2 regions of the Pseudalkalibacillus sp. A8 genome follow, and region 2 is predicted to be linked to the other one. Evidence: a T-box and tRNA genes for the amino acid it is inferred to sense, from the RefSeq annotation. Region 2 holds a T-box; the other holds one or more tRNA genes.

Region 1 (4,405 bases), 610 kb from region 2:
ATTTGAAGGTAGAGGAGCGAAGCGCAGTATCGATCGCGAGAAGACTGCAGGATCCATTATCCGAACTTGTGAAAATCGATCCAAAGTCAATTGGTGTCGGTCAGTACCAGCATGATGTCTCGCAAAAGCGTTTGAATGAATCCCTTACATTCGTTGTTGAGACAGTAGTCAACCAAGTCGGCGTCAATGTGAATACGGCATCTCCATCCTTATTGCAGTATGTAGCAGGCCTTTCGAAAGCTGTTGCAAATAACATCGTCAAGAAAAGGGAAGAAGAAGGAAAGTTCACGAGCAGAACCCAATTGAAAAAGATTCCGCGTCTTGGTACGAAGACATACGAACAATGTATCGGTTTCTTAAGGATCATTGAAGGGAAGCACCCGCTGGACCAAACTCCCATCCATCCTGAAACCTATGCAGATACGCGTAAATTGTTGAGTTTATTGGAAGTGACTGAACAAGAAATCGGAACGGAGGAAATCCGGAAGAAACTCCAGTCGATTGATTTGAAAGAGTACGCAGAGAAACTGGATATTGGGGAACTGACCTTGAAGGATATCGTAGATGCGCTGGTGAAACCATCAAGAGATCCTCGTGATGAAGTGACGAAACCTTTATTGAAAACAGATGTTTTGAAGATGGAAGACCTGAAAGAAGGGATGGAGCTCGAAGGAACCGTCCGGAATGTCGTCGACTTCGGCGCATTTGTTGATATCGGTGTCAAACAGGACGGACTGGTTCATATCTCAAAGCTTAGCAAACACTACGTCAAACATCCGATGGATGTCGTGCACGTAGGCCAAGTCGTCAAAGTGTGGGTAGAACAGGTAAATCTGGATAAGCAACGGATTGCTCTGACGATGGTTACCAATTAAGGAAAAGACAAAAAGCACTGCTTACTAGGAGCAGTGTTTTTTTCTGTAGAAAAACCAACATTGGTTCAATAATTTGATTTGGTATCGGTCTTTATTAAAATAAGCATTCCTTAACTGCTTTTTAAACCAGTAAGGCACGATGAGCCCTCCTCACTTTCCTTAATGGTGGTTATTAGTCTATGTGTGACTGCTTGCCTTTGTTCGTGTCATACTGTTTACTTTTCATTTAGCTGAACCTTTGGCAAAATAGAAGGGAAGTAACGAAAAGGATTGAAAGTAATGGAAGAAAATACACTACAACGATTAGTTGAAGATATATCAATTGAATTTTTCGGCAGGCCCTTTAAGCATACAGCGCGATTCAATAATCGACTTAAAACGACAGGTGGAAGATATCTGTTGAGAAGCCATGATCTTGAATTCAACCGGAAGCAGCTTGAAGTCCATGGGATGGAAGCTTTCATCGGAATCATCAAGCATGAGCTCTGCCATTATCATCTTCATCTGATGAAAAAAGGCTATAAGCACCGCGATCGTGATTTCAAACAGTTATTGAAAGAAGTCGGCGGCAGCCGGTATTGCGAGGTGATCCCTGGTCAGAGGAGACAAGAAAAGATCAAATACATCTATTTATGTAATAAATGCGGCCATCAATATCCCAGAAAACGAAGAGTGGATACTCGCAAGTTTTCCTGTGGAAAATGCAGAGGAAAGTTGAAGCGAAAAAGTATTGACTAACAAATATGATTATGTTACTTTAATTAAGTCGCTATAGAGACAACCTCTTAAATACGACAAAGTCACTTAAAGAAAACTTGGCAAAGCCAAACCTTGGTGAAGGCTGAGAGTGCAAAACATAATTAATTTTTAAAGCAAAAAAGTTATTGACTTCATCGTTTGTGTGTGATAAGATATTTATTGTCGCTAAAAAACAGAAACACACATTATTCCACAGTAGCTCAGTGGTAGAGCTATCGGCTGTTAACCGATCGGTCGCAGGTTCGAGTCCTGCCTGTGGAGCCATACGGAGAAGTACCCAAGTGGCTGAAGGGGCGCCCCTGCTAAGGGTGTAGGTCGTGTAAGCGGCGCGAGGGTTCAAATCCCTCCTTCTCCGCCATTTCAATACTTAAACTTTGTAGTTGGCCCCTTGGTCAAGTGGTTAAGACACCGCCCTTTCACGGCGGTAACACGGGTTCGAATCCCGTAGGGGTCACCATTTACGTCATATATAAATTAAGTTGGTGCAACGCGATGTGCACCACTGATGATTTGCCAAGTGGACCCGTGGTGTAGGGGTTAACATGCCTGCCTGTCACGCAGGAGATCGCCGGTTCGAATCCGGTCGGGTCCGCCATTTATAAATTAAAACTTGTATTGTTATGCGATGGGCTATAGCCAAGCGGTAAGGCAACGGACTTTGACTCCGTCATGCGTTGGTTCGAATCCAGCTAGCCCAGCCATAATGAGCCATTAGCTCAGTCGGTAGAGCATCTGACTTTTAATCAGAGGGTCGAAGGTTCGAGTCCTTCATGGCTCACCACTTTTTTGCGGGTGTGGCGGAATTGGCAGACGCGCTAGACTTAGGATCTAGTGTCCTTGCGACGTGGGGGTTCAAGTCCCTCCACCCGCACCATATTTTAAAAATGGTGCAACGTCTTATATGGAAGGTGCATCACTAGTTTTAAACATCAACAATTTAGCGGTCGTGGCGGAATGGCAGACGCGCTAGCTTGAGGGGCTAGTGGGTGTATACCCGTGGAGGTTCGAGTCCTCTCGACCGCACCATAATCAACTTCAAAACATTAATCAATGCGCCCGTAGCTCAATTGGATAGAGCGTCTGACTACGGATCAGAAGGTTAGGGGTTCGACTCCTCTCGGGCGCGCCATATAACGGGAAGTGGCTCAGCTTGGTAGAGCACCTGGTTTGGGACCAGGGGGTCGCAGGTTCAAATCCTGTCTTCCCGACCATCACATTTGCGGGTGTAGTTTAGTGGTAAAACAAGAGCCTTCCAAGCTCTGGTCGTGAGTTCGATTCTCATCACCCGCTCCATTCTATTATGGGCCTATAGCTCAGCTGGTTAGAGCGCACGCCTGATAAGCGTGAGGTCGGTGGTTCGAGTCCACTTAGGCCCACCATTAACAATTCCTTCGAATAGAGTTTCTTTCAAATGCAACTCTCAAAACGAAGCAAACCAGCTCTTTGAAAACTGAACAAAAGCCAAGCGTGAAACGGGTCTTTTATAAGAACCCTGAATCAATTTCGATTTACATTTAATGAGCAATCAAACACTTTATTGGAGAGTTTGATCCTGGCTCAGGACGAACGCTGGCGGCGTGCCTAATACATGCAAGTCGAGCGGACCAACGAGGAGCTTGCTCCTCAGAGGTCAGCGGCGGACGGGTGAGTAACACGTGGGCAACCTGCCTGTAAGACTGGGATAACTCCGGGAAACCGGGGCTAATACCGGATAACATTCTCCTCTGCATAGAGGAGGATTAAAAGATGGCTTCGGCTATCACTTACAGATGGGCCCGCGGCGCATTAGCTAGTTGGTGAGGTAAGGGCTCACCAAGGCGACGATGCGTAGCCGACCTGAGAGGGTGATCGGCCACACTGGGACTGAGACACGGCCCAGACTCCTACGGGAGGCAGCAGTAGGGAATCTTCGGCAATGGACGAAAGTCTGACCGAGCAACGCCGCGTGAGTGAGGAAGGCCTTCGGGTCGTAAAGCTCTGTTGTTAGGGAAGAACAAGTACCGTTCGAACAGGGCGGTACCTTGACGGTACCTAACCAGAAAGCCACGGCTAACTACGTGCCAGCAGCCGCGGTAATACGTAGGTGGCAAGCGTTGTCCGGAATTATTGGGCGTAAAGCGCGCGCAGGCGGTCTCTTAAGTCTGATGTGAAAGCCCACGGCTCAACCGTGGAGGGTCATTGGAAACTGGGGGACTTGAGTACTGGAGAGGAGAGTGGAATTCCATGTGTAGCGGTGAAATGCGTAGATATATGGAGGAACACCAGTGGCGAAGGCGGCTCTCTGGCCAGTAACTGACGCTGAGGCGCGAAAGCGTGGGGAGCAAACAGGATTAGATACCCTGGTAGTCCACGCCGTAAACGATGAGTGCTAGGTGTTGGGGGGTTCCACCCTCAGTGCTGACGTTAACACATTAAGCACTCCGCCTGGGGAGTACGACCGCAAGGTTGAAACTCAAAGGAATTGACGGGGGCCCGCACAAGCAGTGGAGCATGTGGTTTAATTCGAAGCAACGCGAAGAACCTTACCAGGTCTTGACATCCTTCGCTACTTCCAGAGATGGAAGGTTCCCCTTCGGGGGACGAAGTGACAGGTGGTGCATGGTTGTCGTCAGCTCGTGTCGTGAGATGTTGGGTTAAGTCCCGCAACGAGCGCAACCCTTGATCTTAGTTGCCAGCATTCAGTTGGGCACTCTAAGGTGACTGCCGGTGACAAACCGGAGGAAGGTGGGGACGACGTCAAATCATCATGCCCCTTATGACCTGGGCTACAC
Region 2 (4,405 bases):
TCGCCACAAAAAACAACAGAGGAAGCGAGATACCGGGACAGGGAACCGTACTATCAGCAACAGGCGAGAAAGCAGAATGGTTGAAGAAAAATGCTGTTATTGGAGAGAAGCTTTCTTTAAACAATAATGTTTCTGTCGATGGAGAAGAAATAGATTTGACTCCTGATGTATCTATGATTAACGGTGCCCCTAGACTTTTGAAAAATGGGATGAAAACCATCCCTTCAGATAAGGAAGGCTTCCATTGGAGTGCTGACTTCTTTTATCATTTTGGACTGTATCGGCATCCGAGAACTCTTGTCGGCGTCAAAGAAAATGGAAACATTTTGCTCGTCACAGTTGACGGTCGTAATCCCGATAGAAGCATCGGCATCAATTTCCATGAAAGCGCAGAATTACTCAAGTCTCTTGGAGCTGTCGACGGTATGAACCTTGACGGTGGCGGTTCTACAACCATGTTTGCAAATGATCGGATCGTTAATGTACCCTCTGACAAAACGAACGAACGTCCTATTGCCGATGGAATATTCATTGTGGAAAAGTGATGCTATCAAATAAAGAAAACTCGGGCTTTGACAAGCCTTTAGCGCAGGCTCAGCCTTAGTTGTGCTTATATTGAAGAAAGTATTTTATACTTTCTTTAAATGTAAAATTGGCTGCCCTGAAACATTGGAGGCAGCCTTTTCTTATGCACTGTAAAGAGAAAGATCTGAACAGCCAAGTTTGTTTATTTTGCTAACTGCTGCTCCAACTGATCCAATTTTACAGGACCCATGATTTTGTTTTTAACGATACCATCCGGGTCGATGATGTAGGTGGTCGGAATCACGATGATCTGGTAGTCCTGGCCAACTGTCCCTTCTTTATCGAGCGGAACCTCAAAAGGAATTTCAAACTCCTTTGAAAACATTGATACTTGCTCAATGTTTTCTTCCTCCGAACTGAGATTTACAGCAAGGATGGCGACATCCTCCTTCTGGTGCAGATGATGGAAGTTGATCAATTCAGGAATTTCCTTTTTACAGTACGTACACCAGGTCGTCCAGAAATTGAGGATGACTGTCTTTCCACGATAGTCTGATAAAGAGATTTTTTCCCCTCCAAGGTTTTGTAACGTGAAATCAGGGGCTTCTTTTCCGATTTCTGCAATTGCTGTCCGCACATTTGCAGCTTCTACTGCTTTACCCGAGCTATATATCGATGGGGTAGCTTTCATGTTATCGATGGTTAGTTTCGATTGCTCGGTTGTACTTGGAATTCTCCAAGAAAGGAAGCCAAGACATATGAACAAGCTTACTAAAATGGTAAATTGTATTCGACGTTGCATTTTCTCACCTCGACAAATGACCTTACTATAATATAAGTAGGAATAAGCAAAAAAATGAACAAGCATTTGATATTCTTATATTTTTTTGAAATTGTGGCAATCCTGTATATTAATTCTTGACAATTAAAGTCAGTCGGATTATATTACTTTCAAACAACCTGAAACAATGACGAGGATCAGTAAAATGAATCGTGTCTTTCCTAGAGAGGAAACTATCTGCTGAAAGGTTTCCATAGACCGGTATTTGAACCTACCTCCGAGTTCTGTATCGAAATCGACTAAGATACAGCGGATCGTTATCCGTTATCAACTTCGAGTGTATATGGCACGAAAGAATGCTGTATGAAAATAGGGTGGTACCGCCAAGTCTTGGTCCCTTCTGGGGTCAAGGCTTTTTATTATGTAGTCTTTTTTAACTTAATCGTTGATTTAAGCGAAATGCACGACACTCCGGCGGGAAAAGCGAGACCCCGCAGCTAGGAACGAACGAGGAGGCTTCCGTAATTAGGCTATGAGATGTAATGTCTAGCTCAGCGACCAGTCACTTGGATCACTTCAAACTTCCTGCGGCGGCCGACACATTGATTTACATCTTATGGGTGAGCCCACGCAGAACCGAACTTTGTTTGGTTCGAGCCTCCTCGTCAGTCTTCCAGTGACCTACGTGACTAAGCAGGTCGCTTCCGCTTTTCTTTATCCCGCGGAAAGGGAGTGAATTTCGCGCAATCAACATTTAAGAATTCAGAAAAATCAAGAGGTGATCAAGATGGGAAAAGGATTTGTCCAAGATGTTACTGCAATGGAAGAGGATTTTGCACAGTGGTATACCGATGTTGTCAAGAAAGCTGACCTGATCGACTATTCGAGTGTACGGGGATCCATGATCATTCGTCCATATGGGTATGCGTTGTGGGAAAATATCAAGAACGAGCTTGACCGTATGATCAAAGAAACAGGACATGAAAACGTTTATATGCCATTGTTCATCCCTGAAAGTCTTCTTAATAAGGAAAAGGACCATATCGAGGGATTTGCACCTGAAGTGGCATGGGTCACCCATGGGGGTGAAGAGGAATTGACGGAACGCCTTTGTGTCAGACCGACCTCTGAGATTCTCTTTTGCGAGCATTATAAAAACATCATCCATTCCTATCGTGACCTGCCGAAGCTTTATAACCAATGGGCGAATGTCGTCCGCTGGGAGAAAACGACAAGGCCATTCCTGCGTACTTTGGAGTTTTTATGGCAGGAAGGTCATACGTGTCACGCAACTGCTGAGGATGCGCAAGAGGAAACGACAAAAATGCTGGATGTGTACGCAGAGCTTTGTGAAGACATCCTGGCCATCCCTGTTTTAAAAGGGAAAAAGACAGAGAAAGAAAAGTTCACTGGTGCTGATTTCACTTACACGATTGAAAGCCTCATGCATGATGGGAAGGCACTCCAATCAGGCACATCCCATTACCTCGGAGATGGATTTGCGAAGGCATTCGGAATCCAATACTCCGATCAGAACGGTGAACTTCAGCATGTCCATCAAACATCCTGGGGACTTACAACGCGTGTGATCGGGGCAATGATCATGGTCCATGGTGACGACCGCGGACTTGTGGTTCCGCCAAAAGTGGCACCTACCCAAGTGATAGTCGTGCCGATCGCTCAGCATAAAGAAGGTGTGCTTGATTTTGCTTATGAGCTGAAAAAGCACCTTTCCAGGACTGCCCGTGTGGATATCGATGCTAGTGATAAAAAACCTGGCTGGAAATTCAATGAATATGAGATGAAAGGCATACCAGTCCGCTTGGAAGTCGGACCTAAAGATATTGAAAAAGAACAGGTCGTATTAGTGAGACGGGATACTGGGGAAAAGCAGTTCGTTCCTCTGAAGGACCTGGATGTGAGGATTGAAAACCTGCTTGCAGATATCCAGAGGAACCTGTTTAAAAAAGCGAAGGAACTACAAGCCGAAAAAACGTCGATTGCCGTGACATTCGATGAGTTCCAAACCGGACTGACGGAGAAGCCTGGATTCATCAAAGCGATGTGGTGTGGCGATACATCCTGTGAAGAAAAGATCAAGGAAAAAACAGGTGCAACCTCACGCTGTATCCCTTTCGAACAGGAAAAATTGTCGGAGAACTGCTTCTGCTGTGGGAAAGACGCAAAGCACATGGTGTACTGGGCGAAAGCCTATTGATTTTACCGAAAAAGCTAAAATCATCGAATTAATTTAAGTTTGTACCGAAGTATTCTAAAATTGCACCAAATATGTTAAAAGACAAAAAAGGCACCCATTCAGGAGTGCCTTTACCTCTGTTTTCTTTAAAACATCGGTAAAATATAATTAATGAGAAAGTATAAGATTCCGAAGAAGATGATGAGGTATGCTGCGTATTTGATGAAGGTTGACGCTACCAAGCTGGAATCCTTTCTCTTTTCCACTTTTCGCTCACGTACATCCAGATCATCATGACGGTCCATAGGATCACTCCTCTCAACATTTTGACTCACATTTAAAAATTTATTCAAGTTGTTATGGAGTGTATTCCCTTCTTCTTTTCATTGAAAACATGGCAAGTTATGGACGTCTTTACTCTTTTTCTTTTTCAGTTTCACTATTGATCGGATCCGTCCGCTCCCATTTATCAAGGAAGGATATCCGCTCAAGCATTGTCGGATGTCCATATAAGAAAAGCTTCACGAGTAATGGCGGGTGGACTTCACTTAGACCGGAAACAGCTAACTGCTGGAATGAGCCTACTGCCGCTTCAGGATCTTGAGTCATCTCGATCGCATATTGATCGGCTGAGCGCTCCGCTTGCCTTGATATTGCATTTTCCACCGGGCTCGCTGCAAATGATAACAACGAAAAGATAAGCAATAACGCTGGCAGCGCTGCAATATCTGTCTGCTTTTTGACCCCCCAACGCTCTCCCCATCGTTTGATCATAGCTGCGTACAACTTCGACCCGATCCATAATCCGAAGAAGGTGGCAGCAATCGATCCGATCAGATTCCAAAAGAGATGATTTTTTACGAAATGCCCCATCTCATGAGCCATGACGAAAAGTACTTCTT

The links. The T-box of region 2 lies ahead of proS (proline--tRNA ligase). A T-box ahead of a tRNA ligase gene usually reads a tRNA of that ligase, here a tRNA-Pro.
Region 1: it has a tRNA-Pro gene. The T-box ahead of proS (proline--tRNA ligase) is inferred to sense a tRNA for this amino acid. The anticodon was not compared.

The regions. Positions count from the first base shown of each region.
Region 1 covers NZ_CP174509.1:292,863-297,267, forward strand. Annotated here, with positions in the region: gene ACJROX_RS01615 (Tex family protein) at 1-875, shown strand, start outside; gene cmpA (cortex morphogenetic protein CmpA) at 900-1,013, opposite strand; gene ACJROX_RS01625 (SprT family protein) at 1,155-1,613, shown strand; tRNA gene ACJROX_RS01630 (tRNA-Asn) at 1,824-1,898, shown strand; tRNA gene ACJROX_RS01635 (tRNA-Ser) at 1,902-1,992, shown strand; tRNA gene ACJROX_RS01640 (tRNA-Glu) at 2,017-2,091, shown strand; tRNA gene ACJROX_RS01645 (tRNA-Asp) at 2,154-2,229, shown strand; tRNA gene ACJROX_RS01650 (tRNA-Gln) at 2,261-2,335, shown strand; tRNA gene ACJROX_RS01655 (tRNA-Lys) at 2,340-2,415, shown strand; tRNA gene ACJROX_RS01660 (tRNA-Leu) at 2,423-2,508, shown strand; tRNA gene ACJROX_RS01665 (tRNA-Leu) at 2,575-2,660, shown strand; tRNA gene ACJROX_RS01670 (tRNA-Arg) at 2,687-2,763, shown strand; tRNA gene ACJROX_RS01675 (tRNA-Pro) at 2,769-2,845, shown strand; tRNA gene ACJROX_RS01680 (tRNA-Gly) at 2,854-2,927, shown strand; tRNA gene ACJROX_RS01685 (tRNA-Ile) at 2,937-3,013, shown strand; rRNA gene ACJROX_RS01690 (16S ribosomal RNA) at 3,169-4,405, shown strand, end outside.
Region 2 covers NZ_CP174509.1:899,249-903,653, reverse strand. Annotated here, with positions in the region: gene ACJROX_RS04740 (phosphodiester glycosidase family protein) at 1-545, shown strand, start outside; gene ACJROX_RS04735 (peroxiredoxin family protein) at 728-1,327, opposite strand; T-box leader at 1,485-1,708, shown strand; gene proS (proline--tRNA ligase) at 2,094-3,524, shown strand; gene ACJROX_RS04725 (hypothetical protein) at 3,650-3,808, opposite strand; gene ACJROX_RS04720 (M48 family metallopeptidase) at 3,918-4,405, opposite strand, start outside.